DNA from 3 places in the Streptomyces sp. NPDC091281 genome. Region 1 is predicted to be linked to each of the others. Evidence: riboswitches for the same ligand, from Rfam matches in the RefSeq annotation. Region 1 holds a riboswitch; each other region holds the start of a gene.
What was found. A riboswitch is a leader RNA that binds a small molecule or an ion and turns the genes downstream of it on or off. The one in region 1 is predicted to bind thiamine pyrophosphate.
Positions count from the first base shown of each region.

Region 2: linked by a shared signal. The riboswitch ahead of thiC (phosphomethylpyrimidine synthase ThiC) and the one ahead of thiO (glycine oxidase ThiO) in region 1 are both predicted to bind thiamine pyrophosphate.
Region 3: linked by a shared signal. The riboswitch ahead of ACIQPQ_RS36180 (thiamine ABC transporter substrate binding subunit) and the one ahead of thiO (glycine oxidase ThiO) in region 1 are both predicted to bind thiamine pyrophosphate.

Region 1 covers NZ_JBIVUY010000001.1:950,812-956,439, forward strand. The annotation lists gene pknB (Stk1 family PASTA domain-containing Ser/Thr kinase) at 1-188, opposite strand, end outside; gene ACIQPQ_RS04180 (thiazole synthase) at 324-1,118, opposite strand; gene thiS (sulfur carrier protein ThiS) at 1,122-1,346, opposite strand; gene thiO (glycine oxidase ThiO) at 1,343-2,515, opposite strand; TPP riboswitch at 2,513-2,624, opposite strand; gene ACIQPQ_RS04195 (hypothetical protein) at 2,697-3,047, shown strand; gene ACIQPQ_RS04200 (NAD(P)/FAD-dependent oxidoreductase) at 3,080-4,381, shown strand; gene ACIQPQ_RS04205 (Rv2175c family DNA-binding protein) at 4,525-4,890, shown strand; gene thiE (thiamine phosphate synthase) at 5,036-5,628, shown strand, end outside.
Region 2 covers NZ_JBIVUY010000008.1:173,206-178,833, forward strand. The annotation lists gene ACIQPQ_RS21980 (VWA domain-containing protein) at 1-12, opposite strand, end outside; gene thiC (phosphomethylpyrimidine synthase ThiC) at 215-2,017, opposite strand; TPP riboswitch at 2,010-2,199, opposite strand; gene ACIQPQ_RS21990 (YibE/F family protein) at 2,271-4,085, shown strand; gene ACIQPQ_RS21995 (SsgA family sporulation/cell division regulator) at 4,324-4,770, opposite strand; gene ACIQPQ_RS22000 (IclR family transcriptional regulator) at 4,869-5,628, opposite strand, start outside.
Region 3 covers NZ_JBIVUY010000020.1:57,216-62,843, forward strand. The annotation lists gene frr (ribosome recycling factor) at 1-481, shown strand, start outside; gene ACIQPQ_RS36170 (phosphatidate cytidylyltransferase) at 481-1,725, shown strand; gene rlmN (23S rRNA (adenine(2503)-C(2))-methyltransferase RlmN) at 1,898-3,004, shown strand; TPP riboswitch at 3,043-3,150, shown strand; gene ACIQPQ_RS36180 (thiamine ABC transporter substrate binding subunit) at 3,236-4,336, shown strand; gene ACIQPQ_RS36185 (ABC transporter permease) at 4,312-5,628, shown strand, end outside.

The DNA of each region.
Region 1 (5,628 bases):
AAGCGGTCGACGAACGAGGTGTCGGCCGCGAGCGCCGGGTGCATCACCTTGAGCGCGAGGACGCGGTCGAGGCGGGTGTCCACGGCCCGGTAGACCGTGGCCATCCCGCCGACCGCGATCCGCGCGTCCACGCGATAACGCCCGTCGAGCACCTGCCCGACCAGAGGGTCCTGAAGGGTCGTGTCCACGCCGCGAGTCTACGAGTCCGCGCCGACACGGCTCCCGCTCGCACCGGACGGCAGCGGTACTGAAGCGCAGTTGTGACGAGGGACACGCACACGCGACGAACTCCGGGCCGCCGTGCCCCGCGCGCCCGCCGCGGCTCAGAACGCGGGCCGCTCCGGGTCCAGCTCCGCGCGGCCCGCCTCCGGCGACGAGGCGTGCGCGAAGTGGCGGCGCGGGATACGGCCCGCCCGGCGCGCGAGGCGCCCCGCCTCCACCGCGTGCCGCATCGCGCCCGCCATCAGCACCGGCTCCTGCGCGCGCGTCACCGCCGAGGCGAGCATCACGCCCGCGCACCCCAGCTCCATCGCCAGCGCCACGTCCGACGCCGTCCCGGCGCCCGCGTCCAGGATCACCGGCACGCGCGCGTGCTCCACGATCAGCTCGAAGTTGTGCGGGTTGCGGATGCCGAGCCCCGACCCGATCGGCGACCCCAGCGGCATCACCGCCGCGCACCCCGCGTCCTCCAGCTTCCGCGCCAGCACCGGATCGTCGTTGGTGTACGGCAGCACGGTGAACCCGTCGTCCACCAGGGTCTCCGCGGCCTCCAGCAGCTCGATCGGGTCGGGCAGCAGGGTCCGCTCGTCCGCGATGACCTCCAGCTTCACCACGTCGGTGCCGAGGGCTTCGCGCGCGAGGCGGGCCGTCAGCACCGCCTCCCCGGCCGTGTAGCAGCCCGCCGTGTTGGGCAGCACGCGGATGCCCAGCCGCTCCAGCACCGACAGCACCGACCCGTGCACCGACGGGTCCACCCGGCGCATCGCGACCGTGGTCAGCTCGGTGCCGGACGCGACGAGCGCCCGCTCCAGCACCTCCAGGCTCGGCGCGCCGCCGGTGCCCATGATCAGACGGGACGAGAAGGACGTACCGCCGAGGACGAACGGGTCGTCTGCCACGGGTCAGCCTCCCTGGACGGCCGTGAGGACTTCCACGCGGTCGCCGTCGGCGAGCGCGGTGACCGGCCACGCGCCGCGCGGCACGACCGTCTCGTTGAGCGCCGCCGCGACGCCCGACGGCGCCGGGGTCAGCGCGCGGACGACCGCGTCCAGGGCGGTGCCGGGCGCGACCTCGCGCCGCTCGCCGTTGACGGAGATGGTGACCGGGGACGGTGCGGGGGCGTTCATGCGGGCTGCTCCGAAGAAGTGCCGGACAGGATCGCGCCGAAGCGCTGGGGGGTGAAGGGCAGCGCCACCTCGGGCGCCTCGCCGGTGGTCAGGACGTGCGCCATCACGTCCCCGGTGACGGGGGTGAGCAGCACGCCGTTGCGGTAGTGCCCGGTGGCCAGCAGCAGGCCGGGCAGCCGGGTCGGGCCCAGCAGGGGGGCGTTGTCGGGGGAGCCCGGCCGCAGGCCCGCGCGGGTCTCCGTCAGGGGCAGTTCGGTGATGCCGGGCACCAGCTCGTGGGCGTCGCGCAGCAGTTCGTAGACCCCGCCCGCCGTCACCGTGGTGTCCCAGCCCAGTTCCTCGCTGGTGGCGCCGACGACCAGCTCGCCGTTGGCGCGCGGCACCAGGTAGACCTGGCTGCCGCGGACCACGGCCCGCACCGTGCGGGTCAGGAACGGCGCGTACCGCGGCGGCACCGTCAGCCGCAGCACCTGCCCCTTCACCGGCCGTACGGGAGGCAGCGCCGCCGCCGGGACGCCCGCGAGCCGCCCGCTGAGACTGCCGGCCGCCAGCACCACCTGGTCCGCGCCGAGCGCCGTGCCGTCGTCCGTGACCACCCCCGCCGCCCGGTCCGCCGTGACGGTCAGCCGCGCCGCCCGGGTCCGGTGGAAGGTCACGCCCGCCCGTTCGCAGGCCGCCACCAGCGCGACCGCCAGCCGCCGCGGGTCGATCTGGTGGTCACCGTCCACCCGCAGCCCGCCCCGCACCCCGGGCGCCAGCATCGGCTCCAGCCGACGGCACTCCCGGCCCGACAGCCACTCCGACGCCAGCCCCGACCGCCGCTGGAGGTCGTGGAGTTCCCGCAGATGGGCCCGGTCGTCGGCGTCCAGCGCCACCGCGAGCGTCCCGGACCGGCGGTAGCCGAGGTCGTGCCCGGTCAGGTCGGTCAGCTCGGCGGCGAACGCCGGATAGCGGCGCGCCGACTCCAGGTTGAGGCCGAGCAGGGTCTGCTCGCCGTGGTGCAGCTCGGTCACCGCGGCCAGCATCCCGGCCGCCACCCACGCCGCCCCGCCGCCCGGCTCCGGGTCCAGCACCGCCGTGCCGAGACCGCGCTGCGCGGCCCGCCAGGCCGTGACCAGGCCGATGATCCCGCCCCCGACGACGAGGACGTCGGATGTTCGTGAGGACATGGGCGTCCAGCCCCTCCCTTCGCCGGCATGACCCGGATCAGGTTCGTACGGTCGGAGGCCGCCAGCCTCCCTCTCAGCCCGGTGCGTCCGGGCTCCCGCGAGTGCTCTACGGTGGCCAGCCTAGTCGCACGCTCCGCGCCCCGGTAAGGGAGCGCCCCCTCCCCGGAAGGGAGCCCCCGCCGTGGCCCGGTCCCTCGACGGTCTCGTCCTCGCCCCCGTCGCCGACCAGGCACCCGGCCAGGTCGGCACCGGCACCCGCTTCGCCTACCACGAGCGGGACGGCGTGATCTGGGCCGACTACGCGGGCGGGGACGTCGTACGCGGCCATCTGCTGGGTACCCGGGAAGGTGACCGGCTCGACTTCCGGTACACGCAGCTCACGCGGGACGGCTCCACGGCCGGCGGGCACTGCGTCTCCACCGTCGTCGAGCTGCCCGACGGGCGGGTGCGCCTCGACGAGAGCTGGCAGTGGGAGTCGCGGCCCGGCCGCGGGACCAGCGTTGTGGAGCAGGTCACGGAGCACGGCCGCTGACTGACCCTCCGTCAGCTGTCTAAGGTGATCAGGTGAGCGAGCAGACGCGGGACGCGGCACCGACAGCAGCGCCGGAACCAGCGCCGGAGACGGGCGGCCCCGGCAGACCGGATCGGCCCGGCGGGCGGCGGGTGGTCGTCGTCGGGGCGGGCATGGCCGGGGTGCAGACCGCCGTCGCCCTGCGCGAACAGGGCTTCGACGGCACGGTGACCCTCGTCGGCGCCGAACCCCACCAGCCCTACGACCGGCCCCCGCTCTCCAAGGCCGTCCTCCTCGGCAAGGCCGAGGGCTCCGCCTTCGACGTCGACTTCGAGAGCCTCGGCGTCGACCTCCGGCTCGGCAGCGAGGCCCTGGGCCTGCGCCCCGCCGACCGTGAACTGGACACCTCCGCCGGGCCCGTCCCGTACGACGTCCTGGTCCTCGCCACCGGCGCCGAACCGCTGCGCCTGCCCGGCACCGACGGCGTGCCCGGCGTCCACCTGCTGCGCACCCTGGACGACGCCGAACGGCTGCGGCCCGTCCTCGCCGCCCGGCACGACGTGGTGGTGGTCGGCGCGGGCTGGATCGGCGCCGAGTTCGCCACCGCCGCGCGCGAGGCGGGCTGCGCGGTCACCGTCGTCGAGGCCGCCGACCGGCCGCTCGCGGGCGCGCTGCCCGCCGAGGTCGCCGCCCCGATGGCCGCCTGGTACGCCGACAGCGGCACCGACCTGCGCACCCGCACGCGCGTCACCCGCGTCGAACCCGGCGCGGTCCTCCTGGACGACGGCTCCCGGCTGCCCGCCGACGCCGTCGTGGTCGGCATCGGCGCCCGCCCCGCCACCGCCTGGCTCGCCGGGTCCGGCGTGGAACTGGGCCCCCAGGGCGAGATCGTCGCCGACGCCCACCTGCGCACCGGCCTGCCCGACGTCCACGCCGTCGGCGACTGCGCCTCCTTCCCGTCCGGCCGCTACGGCGAGCGGCTCCTCGTCCACCACTGGGACAACGCCCTCCAGGGCCCGCGCACGGTCGCCGCCAACATCGTCGGCGACCCCACCGGTGAGCCCCCGGAGGTCTACGACCCGGTCCCGTACTTCTGGTCCGAGCAGTTCGGCCGCTTCGTCCAGTACGCCGGACACCACACCGCCGCCGACACCACCCTGTGGCGCGGCGACCCCACCGGCCCCGCCTGGACCGTCTGCTGGCTGCGCGAGGGCCGCCTGATCGCCCTGCTCGCCGTCGGCCGCCCCCGCGACCTGGCCCAGGGCCGCAAGCTCATCGAGGCGGGCGCGAGGATGGACCCGGAACTGCTCATCGATCCGGCGCGGCCTCTGAAGGGGGCCACGGCCACGGCTTGAGGCCGGGGGGTTCGGCGAGGGGGTTCGTGGGGGCGGCCACCGCATCCCCCGCCCCCCCCCGCACCTGGCCGCTCCCGTCCGTCGGAGACCCGGTCGGTGGGGCTCGGGTACCGGGTGTCGGTGGGGGATGGCAGTCTTGAGGGGTGACCGAGATCGACGCAAAGACCGATGCCCTCGTCCCCGCCTGGCTCACCCTGCCCGACATCGCGGAGATGCTCGACATCGAGGTGACCCGGGTCCGGCAGCTGCTCCGGGACGGCCAGCTCATCGCCGTGCGCCGCGGCGAGAACCGCGCGCTGCACGTGCCCGCCGCCTTCATCGACGAGGACAAGGTCGTCAAGGGCCTGGTCGGGACCCTGACGCTGCTGCGGGACGACGGCTTCTCCGACGAGGAGATGCTGGAGTGGCTCTTCACCCCCGACCCGTCCCTGCCGGGCACCCCGGCGCAGGCCCTCAGCGAGAACCGCGGCACGGAGGTCAAGCGCCGCGCCCAGGCCCTCGCGGTCTGACCCGCGGCACCCCGGCCCGCAGCACTCCGTAACGACAGCACCGACTGCACCGACCGGCGCACGGCCGCGGCGATCCCGCCGCGGCCGGGACGCCGTGGCGCCGGGACCCTCCTGGCGCGTGACCGTCCCAGGGGGGACCCCAGCCATGCCCGACACCGCCCGCGCCCGCCTCTCCGGCGCCCGCCTCTACCTCTGCACCGACGCCCGCAGGCGCCAGGGCGACCTCCCCGAATTCCTGGACGCGGTCCTCGCCGCCGGGGTCGACATCGTGCAGCTGCGCGACAAGGGCATGGAGGCCGCCGAGGAACTGGAGCACCTGGCGGTGTTCGCCGACGCCTGCGCCCGCCACGGCAGGCTGCTCGCCGTCAACGACCGGGCCGACGTCGCCCACGCCGCCGCCTCCGACGTCCTCCACCTCGGCCAGGGCGACCTGCCCGTCCCCGCCGCCCGCGCGATCCTCGGCCCCGACGTCCTGATCGGCCGCTCCACCCATTCGGCGGCCGAGGCCGATGCCGCCGCCGTCCAGGACGGCGTGGACTACTTCTGCACCGGCCCCTGCTGGCCCACCCCCACCAAGCCCGGCCGCCACGCCCCCGGCCTGGACCTCGTCCGCCACACCGCCGCCCTCGGCACCGCACGCCCCTGGTTCGCCATCGGCGGCATCGACCTCGGCACCCTCGACGCGGTGCTGGAGGCGGGCGCCCGCCGGGTCGTCGTCGTCCGGGCGATCACCGAGGC
Region 2 (5,628 bases), on a different contig from region 1:
TGGCACTGTCATGGGCCCAGTCTGGCGAGCGCTCACGGAAGAGCAACCGTCCGGTACGGGCCGGATGCCCCTCCCCAGCCGCAGTACAGCCTCCGACGGCGCGACTCCGGTCCCCCGCGCACCCCGCCATCCACCTCACCCCCACCGTTCGACCGACGCGTACGGCGCTGCCCCCGTGCTCCGTCGCGCACGGGGGCAGCGCCGTCCCCGTGCGTCAGGTGGCCAGCGGCAGGTACACCCTGTTGCCGTTGGCGGCGAACTCCTTGGACTTCTGTGCCATGCCCTCCTCGACCTCGGCCCGGCTGCCCCCGTGCTGCCGCCGGATGTCCTGCGAGATCTTCATCGAGCAGAACTTCGGCCCGCACATCGAGCAGAAGTGGGCTGTCTTGGCCGGTTCCGCGGGCAGGGTCTCGTCGTGGAACTCCCGTGCCGTGTCCGGGTCGAGGGCCAGGTTGAACTGGTCCTCCCAGCGGAACTCGAACCGGGCGTCGGACAGCGCGTCGTCCCATTCCTGCGCCCCGGGGTGCCCCTTGGCGAGGTCCGCGGCATGAGCGGCGATCTTGTAGGTGATGACCCCGGTCTTGACGTCGTCCCGGTTGGGCAGGCCGAGGTGCTCCTTCGGCGTGACGTAGCAGAGCATCGCCGTGCCCCACCAGGCGATCATCGCGGCACCGATGCCGGACGTGATGTGGTCGTAGGCCGGCGCGACGTCGGTGGTCAGCGGGCCGAGCGTATAGAACGGAGCTTCATCGCAGATCTCCTGCTGAAGGTCGATGTTCTCCTTGATCTTGTGCATCGGGACGTGTCCCGGGCCCTCGATCATGGTCTGTACGTGAAAACGCTTCGCGATCCGGTTGAGTTCCCCGAGCGTGCGCAACTCCGCGAACTGCGCCTCGTCGTTGGCGTCCGCGATGGAGCCGGGCCGCAGACCGTCGCCGAGCGAGTACGTGACGTCGTAGGCCGCGAGGATCTCGCAGAGTTCCTCGAAGTGCTCGTAGAGAAACGATTCCTTGTGGTGGGCCAGGCACCACGCGGCCATGATCGAGCCGCCGCGCGAGACGATGCCGGTCTTGCGGTTGGCCGTCAGCGGCACGTACGGCAGGCGCACGCCCGCGTGGACCGTCATGTAGTCCACGCCCTGCTCGGCCTGCTCGATCACGGTGTCCTTGTAGATCTCCCAGGTGAGTTCCTCGGCCTTGCCGTCGACCTTCTCCAGCGCCTGGTACAGCGGCACCGTGCCGATGGGGACGGGGGAGTTGCGCAGCACCCACTCGCGCGTGGTGTGGATGTTCCGGCCGGTGGACAGGTCCATGACCGTGTCGGCGCCCCAGCGGGTCGCCCACGTCATCTTCTCGACCTCCTCCTCGATGGAGGACGTGACCGCCGAGTTGCCGATGTTGGCGTTGACCTTCACCAGGAACCGCTTGCCGATGATCATCGGCTCGATCTCGGGGTGGTTGACGTTGGCGGGCAGGACCGCCCGCCCGGCCGCGATCTCCTCCCGCACCACCTCGGGTGCCACGTTCTCCCGGAGGGCCACGTACTCCATCTCGGGGGTGATCTCGCCCCGCCGCGCGTAGGCGAGTTGGGTCACCGCCCGCCCGTCCCGGCCGCGGCGCGGCAGGCGCGGACGCCCGGGAAAGACCGCGTCGAGGTTGCGCAGTCCGCCGCGCGGCGAGGTGTGCTTGATGCCGTCGTCCTCCGGGCGGACGGGCCGCCCCGCGTACTCCTCGGTGTCCCCGCGCGAGATGATCCAGTTCTCCCGCAGCGGCAGCAGCCCGCGGCGGACGTCGGTCTCCTGATGGGGGTCGGTGTACGGGCCCGAGGTGTCGTACAGCGTGACGGACTTGCCGTTGGTGAGATGCACCTGACGGACCGGCACCCGCAGGTCGGGGCGGGTGCCCTCGACGTACGCCTTGTGCCAGCCGATGGACTTCCCGGCCTCCCCGGAGTCGGGTGCGGAGACCTCGGTCGAGGTCTGCGCGGAGGCAGGCGTGCGTGCGTCCTTGATGGTCATGAGACCTACTCCCTACGCCGGCATTACCCGGTAACAGGTTCAGCGGTCGACGCAGCGGCTACCGCCTGCCGATGTTTCATGTGAAACATCACTCGGTGGTGATGGCGTTCCACGTGAAACATCGCGAAGACGGAGGTCAGCGCCCTCTCAGCCCGGTGCTCCGAGCTCCCGCGTGTGCAAAGGTGTCACCACGCTAGCGTCCTTTGTGGCGCGGTGAACAGTGGGCCTCTGTCGTTCTTGCGATGATCGGGCGGTGACCACGACTCCCCATCCCCCCTCTCCCCCGCCGGAACCGCGCCTCGGACCGGGCGGCGGAACCGGTGCCCCCCAGGGCGGGTCGTCCTGGTTCGGCGACGACCGCGCCTTCGGCGGAAGCGACGGCGGCGACCCCACTTTCGGCGGCCGCCACGAGCACGACAGAGGCCAGGGCCGGGGCCAGGGCCGTGTCCAGGGCCAGGGTCCTGGCCACGGCCACCCTCACGGCCACGACAGCGGCCGCCGCCCGGACGAGGGTTACGGCGACGGCGCACGTGTGGGCGGCAACGTCCCCGGCGCGGGCGGCCACCGCGAGGGCGGCCGTCCCGGTGGGACCAGCGGCGCCGGCGGCCACGGGGGGCAGGGCGGCCACGACGGACCCGGCGACGGCTCGGGCGGGCACGGCCACGGCCACGGTGGGCCCGGGGACCGTGGCGGATCGTCCGGAGGCGGTCACGGGCACGGGCACAGCCACAGTCACGGCCCGGCGGCGCCCGTCTCCCAGCACCTGCGCAAGATCATCGCGGCGGTGCTGATCCCGTTCGCCGTGGCGGTGCTGGCGGGCCTGGTCGTGCTGTGGCCGGGTGGCGCCCCGGCGCACGAGCGGACCGGAGTGGGCTTCGACCGGCAGACACAGCAGGCGACGGTCACCACCGTGGAGAAGCTGAGCTGTTCGTCGGTGAACGCCTCGGGCGGGACGCCCACCGGGGACACGTCGACCGCCGAGGGATCCTCCGCCGCACAACAGGCGAACGGCACCTGCAAGCGGGCCACGATCCGGGTGGACACGGGCAAGGACAAGGGCCGCACCTTCACCGAGATCGTCCAGCCGGACCAGTCACGGCAGTTGCACGAGGGCCAGAAGGTCGTGGTCGCCTACGAGCCCTCCGCGCCGAAGGACCTCCAGTACTCGGTCACCGACATCAACCGCCGGGTGCCGATGACCCTGCTCGCCCTCATCTTCGCGGTCGCCGTCGTGGTCGTCGGGCGACTGCGCGGGGTGATGGCGCTGGTCGCGCTCGCGATGAGCTTCCTCATCCTCAACTTCTTCATCCTGCCCGCGATCCTCCAGGGCTCGAACCCCCTGGCGGTGGCGGTCGTCGGGGCCAGCGCGATCATGCTGATCGCCCTCTATCTGTGTCACGGTCTCTCGGCGCGCACCTCGGTGGCCGTGCTCGGGACGCTGATCTCGCTGCTGCTGATCGGCGTCCTCGGTTCCTGGTTCATCGACTGGGCCGCGCTGACCGGGAACACGGACGACAACACCGGTCTGATCCACGGTCTGTATCCGACGATCGACATGAGCGGTCTGCTGCTCGCGGGCATCATCATCGGTTCGCTCGGTGTCCTGGACGACGTGACGGTCACCCAGACCTCGGCGATCTGGGAGCTGCACGAGGCCAACCCCTCGATGGGGTGGCGCGGGCTGTACCGGGCGGGCATCCGCATCGGCCGCGACCACATCGCGTCGGTGGTCAACACGCTCGTCCTCGCCTACGCGGGCGCCGCGCTGCCCCTGCTGCTGCTGTTCTCCATCGCGCAGAGCAGCATGGGCACGGTGGCCAACAGTGAGCTGGTGGCCGAGGAGATCGTGCGGACGCTAGTCGGTTCGATCGGTCTGGTCGCGTCGGTGCCGGTGACCACCGCGCTCGCCGCCCTCGTGGTCTCGGCGGACCGGCCGAACGGCGGGAAGACGGCCGGGGCCCCCGCACAGGCGTCACCGCCGGGCGCGGCCGTGGGCGCCGGCGCGTCGCCCGCTCCGGCGGCGCCGCAGCCCCCGAGGACCGGCCGGGGCCGACGCCGCAAGCGCTGACCCCTGCTGGGCCTTCCGGGGCCTCCGGGACCGGGAGCCTTACCGGTCCTCCTGGGACCGGCGGGGGTGCCGGTGCCCGGCGCGAAGCCTGCCCGTGCCCGGCGACCCCGCCTGCTCCGCTGATCGCCTGATCGTCTGATCGGCGCCGTCGCCGGGCACCTCGGCGCCCGGACCCGTGATCCAGCCCAGCAGAAGCGTTCCTGCACAGCCGTACCGGACCCCGCCGAGGGCGGTCCGCTCAGCCCGCGCTCTGTTCCTCGGCGAGAATCCGGTCCAGGGTCTCGTCGAGGTGGGCGCCGAAGTCGGCGAACGCGCCCTCCTGGCCCAGCGGGACCAGCTTGTCGGTGCGGTCCAGGAACGCCACCAGCGGAGCCGCCGAGGAGCGGAACACCGCCTGGTCGGCGCCCACCTGGAGCCGGATGAGCACCTCGCCCAGCACGTCCCGGTCGGCGGGCTCGACCCGTACGTCGCCCTCGCCGCACGCCCGGCCCACCCCGTCGATGAGCAGCTCACGACCGAACGCCCAGGTCACCGGGGCATCCCCGGGGAGGTGGAAGGTGAGCCGCACGGCGTACGGATCGCAGGTCTCGTAGCCGAGTTCCACCGGGATGCGGAACGACAGCTCCTCGGAGACGAGGAAGTTCATCATGACCTCTGCCTGTACTGCCTGTACGGACTCGCGCATCGCCTAACCCCGTCATGCCGTCGAATGGCCGGTAATCACCCTTTGACACCTTGAGGCATCTTGCTGAACGTACACGCGAGATCACAAGGAGTGAGTTTTCAGATACTGATAGAGAGCGCCAGCGCCCCCAGCACGCGCGCCACCTGGTCCTGGAGCTGCTGCGCCGCGGACAGCAGCCGGTCGGCCTGGTGGGCGGGGAGGGAGATGGCCATCGTGGCCGCCGTCGTCCCGACGGTGAGGGGGATCGCGGCACACACCGTGCCCAGCGCGTACTCCTGACGTTCGATCACCGTCTCCAGCCGCCGGGTCCGGGACAGCCGTCGCAGCAGGGTGTGTTCGTCACGGACGGTGTACGGGGTGATCGACCGGGCGGGATAGCGGTCGAGGTGGTCGCGGCGGGCCTCCTCGTCCAGCTGGGACAGCAGGCACTGGCCGATGGCGTGCGCGTGCCCCGTCTCACGGAAGTCGGCCCACTCCTCGACCGCCGGGGTGCCCGGGGTGTCGGACACGCACATGACCTCGATCTCGCCCTCGCTGTACCGCGCGTAGTAGACCGGCACACCGATCGAATCCCGCCACTGCGCGAGGGTGTCCACGACGGTGCTGCGACGTTTCTGCGCCGCTCCGCTGCTGCCGAGGCGTTCGGCCGCCTCCCCGAGGAAGAACATCCCCTTGTCCCGGCGCAGATAGCCCTCGTGGACCAGGGTGCGCAGCAGGTGGTAGGCGGTGGGGAGCGCCAGTCCGGTCTCCCGCGCCAGTTGCTTCGCGGGGGCGCCGCCGGTGTGCCCGGCGACGGTCTCCAGGAGGCGCATGGCGCGCTGGACCGAGCCGATGAGGGTCGCCGCGGGGTGCGGCTGT
Region 3 (5,628 bases), on a different contig from region 1:
GATCCGCACCGGCCGTGCGCACCCGGCGATGTTCAACAAGATCGTGGCCGACTACTACGGCGCGCCGACGCCGATCAACCAGCTGGCCTCGTTCTCCGTGCCGGAGCCGCGCATGGCGGTCGTGACCCCGTTCGACAAGAGCGCGCTGCGCAACATCGAGCAGGCGATCCGCGACTCCGACCTGGGCGTCAACCCCAGCAACGACGGCAACATCATCCGGGTGGTGTTCCCCGAGCTGACCGAGGAGCGCCGCCGCGACTACATCAAGGTCGCCAAGAGCAAGGGCGAGGACGCCAAGGTGTCCATCCGCTCCGTCCGCCGCAAGGCCAAGGACGCCATCGACAAGCTCGTCAAGGACGGCGAGGTCGGTGAGGACGAGGGCCGCCGTGCGGAGAAGGAACTCGACGACACCACCGCGAAGTACGTCGCGCAGGTGGACGAGCTCCTGAAGCACAAGGAAGCGGAGCTGCTCGAGGTCTGATGAACGACTCTTCCTGGGGCACTCCGCCACGAGCCGGGTCACAGGCCGGTCACTGGGAGCCCAACGACCGCGGGACCCACGCGGCCCCGCACGGACCCGGCTACGGCGCCGACCCCGTGCACGGGCACGCCCACGGGCCGGTCCACGGCCGGCCGACCGGCCACGGGCCGTTTCCGGGGACCGCCCAGGGGGCCGCTCCGGCGGGTCCCGCGTACGATGCGCCTGAGGCGCAGCAGACTCGCCCCATGCCCATCGTCCCCGACGTACCCGCACACGGCGGAAACCAGGATGACGACCGGGGGGCCGCTCGGCTGGGCGGTCCCCTGTTCCGAGACACGACCCACCCGACGCAGCCGCCCCGTGCGGCGCACGCGACCCCACCGGAGCCCATGCCCGACGCCCCGCCACCGGCGACCGCACCGCAGAAGAAGAGCGCGGGGCGTGACCTGGGCGCGGCCATAGGGGTCGGTGTCGGGCTCGGCGCGGTGATCATCGCGTCGCTGTTCGTCGTGAAGGCCGTCTTCATCGGCGTGATAGCGGTCGCCGTCGTCGTGGGCCTGTGGGAGCTGACCAGCAGGCTCGACGAGCGCAAGGGCATCAAGGCGCCTCTGGTGCCGCTCGCGGTCGGCGGCGCCGCCATGGTCGTCGCCGGGTACGTCCGGGGTCCCGAGGGTGCCTGGGTCGCCATGGCCCTGACCGCGCTGGCGGTCCTGGTCTGGCGGATGACCGAGCCGCCGGAGGGCTACCTCAAGGACGTCACGGCGGGCGTCTTCGCGGCGTTCTACGTCCCGTTCCTGGCCACGTTCGTCGCGCTCATGCTCACCGCCGACGACGGTCCGAAGCGCGTCCTGACGTTCCTGCTCCTCACGGTCGTCAGCGACACCGGCGCGTACGCGGTCGGCTGGCGCTTCGGCAAGCACAAGCTCGCCCCCCGCATCAGCCCCGGCAAGACCCGCGAGGGCCTGCTGGGCGCGGTGGCGTTCGCGATGGTGGCGGGCGCGCTGTGCATGGAGTTCCTGATCGACGACGGCGCCTGGTGGCAGGGCCTGCTGCTGGGTCTCGCGGTCGCGGCCACCGCCACCCTCGGCGACCTGGGCGAGTCCATGATCAAGCGGGACCTCGGCATCAAGGACATGGGCAGCCTGCTGCCCGGCCACGGCGGCATCATGGACCGCCTGGACAGCCTCCTGCCCACCGCGCCGGTGGTCTGGCTCCTCCTGGTCCTCTTCGTCGGCTCCGGCTGACCGGCTGACCGTCCGACCGTCACAGCCACAGCCGCGGGCCTCCGTCCTTCCGGGCGGGGGCCCGCGGCCGTCCGCCCCCGCACCCGGCTTCCCGCCGCCCTCCGGTGCGGGCGCGGGGGTCGTCCACAGCCCGGCGGGGGCACCGCGGCCGATCTGCGACACTGGTACGGCCATGCCTAAGCCCGGAGAACTCACATTCGTCGCCCCCCGCGGAGCCAAGAAGCCGCCGCGGCACCTCGCCGACCTCTCGCCCGCCGAGCGGAAGGAGGCGGTGGCGGAGATCGGTGAGAAGCCGTTCCGGGCGAAGCAGCTGTCGCAGCACTACTTCACGCGGTACGCGCACGACCCCGCCGAGTGGACCGACATCCCCGCCGGTGCCCGCGAGAAGCTGCGCGAGGCGCTGCTGCCCGAGCTGATGACCGTCGTACGGCATCTCTCGACCGACCAGGGCACCACCCGTAAGACGCTGTGGCGGATGGGCGACGGCACCCTCGTGGAGTCGGTGCTGATGCGGTACCCGGACCGGGTCACCATGTGCATCAGCTCGCAGGCCGGATGCGGAATGAACTGCCCGTTCTGCGCGACCGGGCAGGCCGGTCTGGACCGCAACCTGTCCACCGCGGAGATCGTGCACCAGATCGTCGACGGCATGCGCGCCCTGCGCGACGGGGAGGTGCCGGGCGGTCCGGCACGGCTGTCGAACATCGTGTTCATGGGGATGGGCGAGCCGCTCGCCAACTACAAGCGGGTCGTCGGCGCGATCCGCGCCCTCACCGACCCCGCGCCCGACGGCGTCGGCCTCTCGCAGCGCGGCATCACCGTCTCCACCGTCGGTCTCGTCCCGGCCATCCACCGGTTCTCCGACGAGGACTTCAAGTGCCGGCTGGCGATCTCGCTGCACGCCCCGGACGACGAACTGCGCGACACCCTCGTCCCCGTGAACACGCGGTGGAAGGTGCGCGAGGTCCTCGACGCGGGCTTCGGGTACGCCGAGAAGTCCGGCCGCCGCCTCTCCATCGAGTACGCGCTGATCCGCGACATCAACGACCAGGCCTGGCGCGGTGACCGGCTCGGCCGCCTGCTGAAGGGTCGGCCGGTGCACGTCAACCTGATCCCGCTGAACCCGACCCCCGGCTCGAAGTGGACCGCGTCGCGGCCCGAGGACGAGAAGGCGTTCGTCGAGGCGATCGCCGCGCACGGGGTACCCGTGACCGTGCGGGACACCCGCGGTCAGGAGATCGACGGGGCGTGTGGTCAGCTCGCCGCGACCGAGCGGTAGTCTGGCCGACGCAGGACCTTCGTTTTTCGGACAAGTTCATATTCCGACAGGGGAGCGCCACAGCGCTGAGAGTGCGGCAACCGGGCCGCAGACCCTCTGAACCTCGCCCAGGTCATTCTGGGTAGGAAGTTCGGTCATCACTCGAGCTGTTGCGCCCTGCCCGCGGCCTCCTCGCCGGAGGTCCGGGCGGGGCCGCGTCTCTTCCTGGTCACCCCCAGGAGGACATTTCACGTGCACATCACCGTCCGGCACACCAGAACGCTCGTCGCCGCGGCCGTCGGCCTCGGGCTCGTCACGCTGTCGGCGTGCGGGTCCTCGGACGACAACGGCGGCGGGGACAGCGGCGGCGGGTCCAAGACCGTCACGCTCGTCAGCCACAACTCGTGGGCCGTCTCCAAGAACGTCCTCGCCGACTTCGAGAAGCGCTCCGGCTACAAGGTCAAGGTCCTGGAGGACGGCGACGCCGGTCAGGCCGTCAACAAGGCCGTCCTCACCAAGGACAACCCGCAGGGCGACGTCTTCTTCGGCGTCGACAACACCCTGCTCTCCCGCGCCCTCGACAACGGCCTCTTCCAGCCGTACGAGGCCGCCGGACTCGACCAGGTCGGCGCCGCCTACCAGCTCGACCGGGGCAAGCACCGGGTGACGCCCGTCGACCACGGCGACATCTGCGTCAACTACGACAAGAAGTACTTCGCCGACCACCAGCTCGCCCCGCCCGCGACCTTCGACGACCTCGTCAAGCCCGCCTACAAGAACCTGCTGGTCACCGAGAACGTGTCCACCTCCTCGCCCGGCCTCGGCTTCCTCCTCGGCACCGCCGCCCGCTACGGCGACGACGGCTGGCAGGACTACTGGAAGAAGCTCAAGGCCAACGGCGTCAAGGTCGTCGACGGCTGGGAGCAGGCCTACAACGAGGAGTTCTCCGGCTCCGCGGGCGGCCGCAAGGCCGGCGCCGACCGCCCGCTCGTCGTCAGCTACGCCTCCTCGCCGCCCGCCGAGGTCATCTACGGCGACCCCAAGCCCACCACCGCCCCCACCGGCGTCGCCAACGGCACCTGCTTCCGCCAGGTCGAGTTCGCCGGACTCCTCAGCAACGCGAAGAACGGCGAGGGCGGCAAGGCCCTCATCGACTTCATGGTCTCCAAGGAGTTCCAGGAGGACATGCCGCTCAACATGTTCGTCTACCCGGTGCTGAACGGCGCGGCCGTGCCCGCCGAGTTCAGCGCCTACGGTCCCCCCGCCAAGGACCCCGAGACGATGGCACCGGCGAAGATCGCCGCCGACCGCGACCAGTGGGTCTCGACGTGGACCTCGCTCGTACTGAAGTAGCCGACCCGGCCGCCGGACCGTCCGCCGCCACCGCCGTCACCAAGCGCGGCGGGCGGCGGGCGGGCGCGGCGCGGCTCGGCCTGATGGCGCTGCCCGTCGCGTTCTTCGGCGTCTTCTTCGCCTACCCCGTCGCCGCGATCGTCGGCCGCGGCCTGCACACCGGCGACGGCTGGCAGTTCGGGCGCCTCCTCGACGTCCTCGGCCGCTCCGACATCCGGCACGTGCTGTGGTTCACCACCTGGCAGGCGCTCGTCTCCACCGCGCTCACCCTGCTGATCGCCCTGCCCGCCGCCTACGTCTTCGCCCGGCTGTCCTTCCCCGGCAAGGACCTGCTCCGCGCCGTCGTCACCGTGCCGTTCGTCCTGCCCACCGTCGTCGTCGGCTCGGCCTTCCTGGCGCTCGTCGGCCGCGGCGGACTCCTCGACGACCTCGCGGGCGTCCGTCTCGACACCACCGTGTGGGCGATCCTCCTCGCGCACGTCTTCTTCAACTACGCCGTCGTCGTCCGCACCGTCGGCGGCCTCTGGGCGCAGCTCGACCCCCGCCAGGAGGAGGCCGCCCGGCTGCTCGGCGCGTCCCCGCTGCGCGCCTGGCGGCAGGTCACCCTGCCCGCGCTCGCCCCCGCGGTGGCCGCCGCCGCCCTCATGGTGTTCCTCTTCACCTTCACCTCCTTCGGCGTGGTGCAGATCCTCGGCGGGCCCACCTTCTCCACCCTGGAGGTCGAGATCTACCGGCAGACCTCCGAGATCTTCGACCTCTCCACGGCGGCCGTCCTCACCCTCGTGCAGTTCGCCGCCGTCGCCGCGATCCTCGCCGTGCACGCCGTCACCGTCCGGCGGCGGGAGAGCGCGCTGCGGCTGGTCGACGCCTCCGTCACCGCCCGCCGCCCGCGCGGGGCCGGGCAGTGGGCGCTGCTGGCCGGCGTCCTCGCCACCGTCGCCGCGCTGATCGTGCTGCCCCTCGCCGTCCTCGTCCAGCGCTCCCTCGACGGCGGCCTCTCCTCGTACCGGGCACTGACCCACGAGGACGGCGGCGTCTTCCTCGTCCCGCCGATCGAGGCGGTCGCCAACTCCCTGGAGTACGCGGCGGCGGCCACCGCGATCGCCCTGGTGATCGGGTCGCTCGCGGCGGCGGCCCTCACCCGGCGCGACGCCGGACGCCTGGTCCGCGGCTTCGACGCGCTGCTGATGCTGCCCCTCGGCGTGTCCGCCGTGACCGTCGGCTTCGGCTTCCTCATCACCCTCGACAAGCCGCCGCTGGACCTGCGCAGCTCCTGGGTCCTCGTCCCGCTC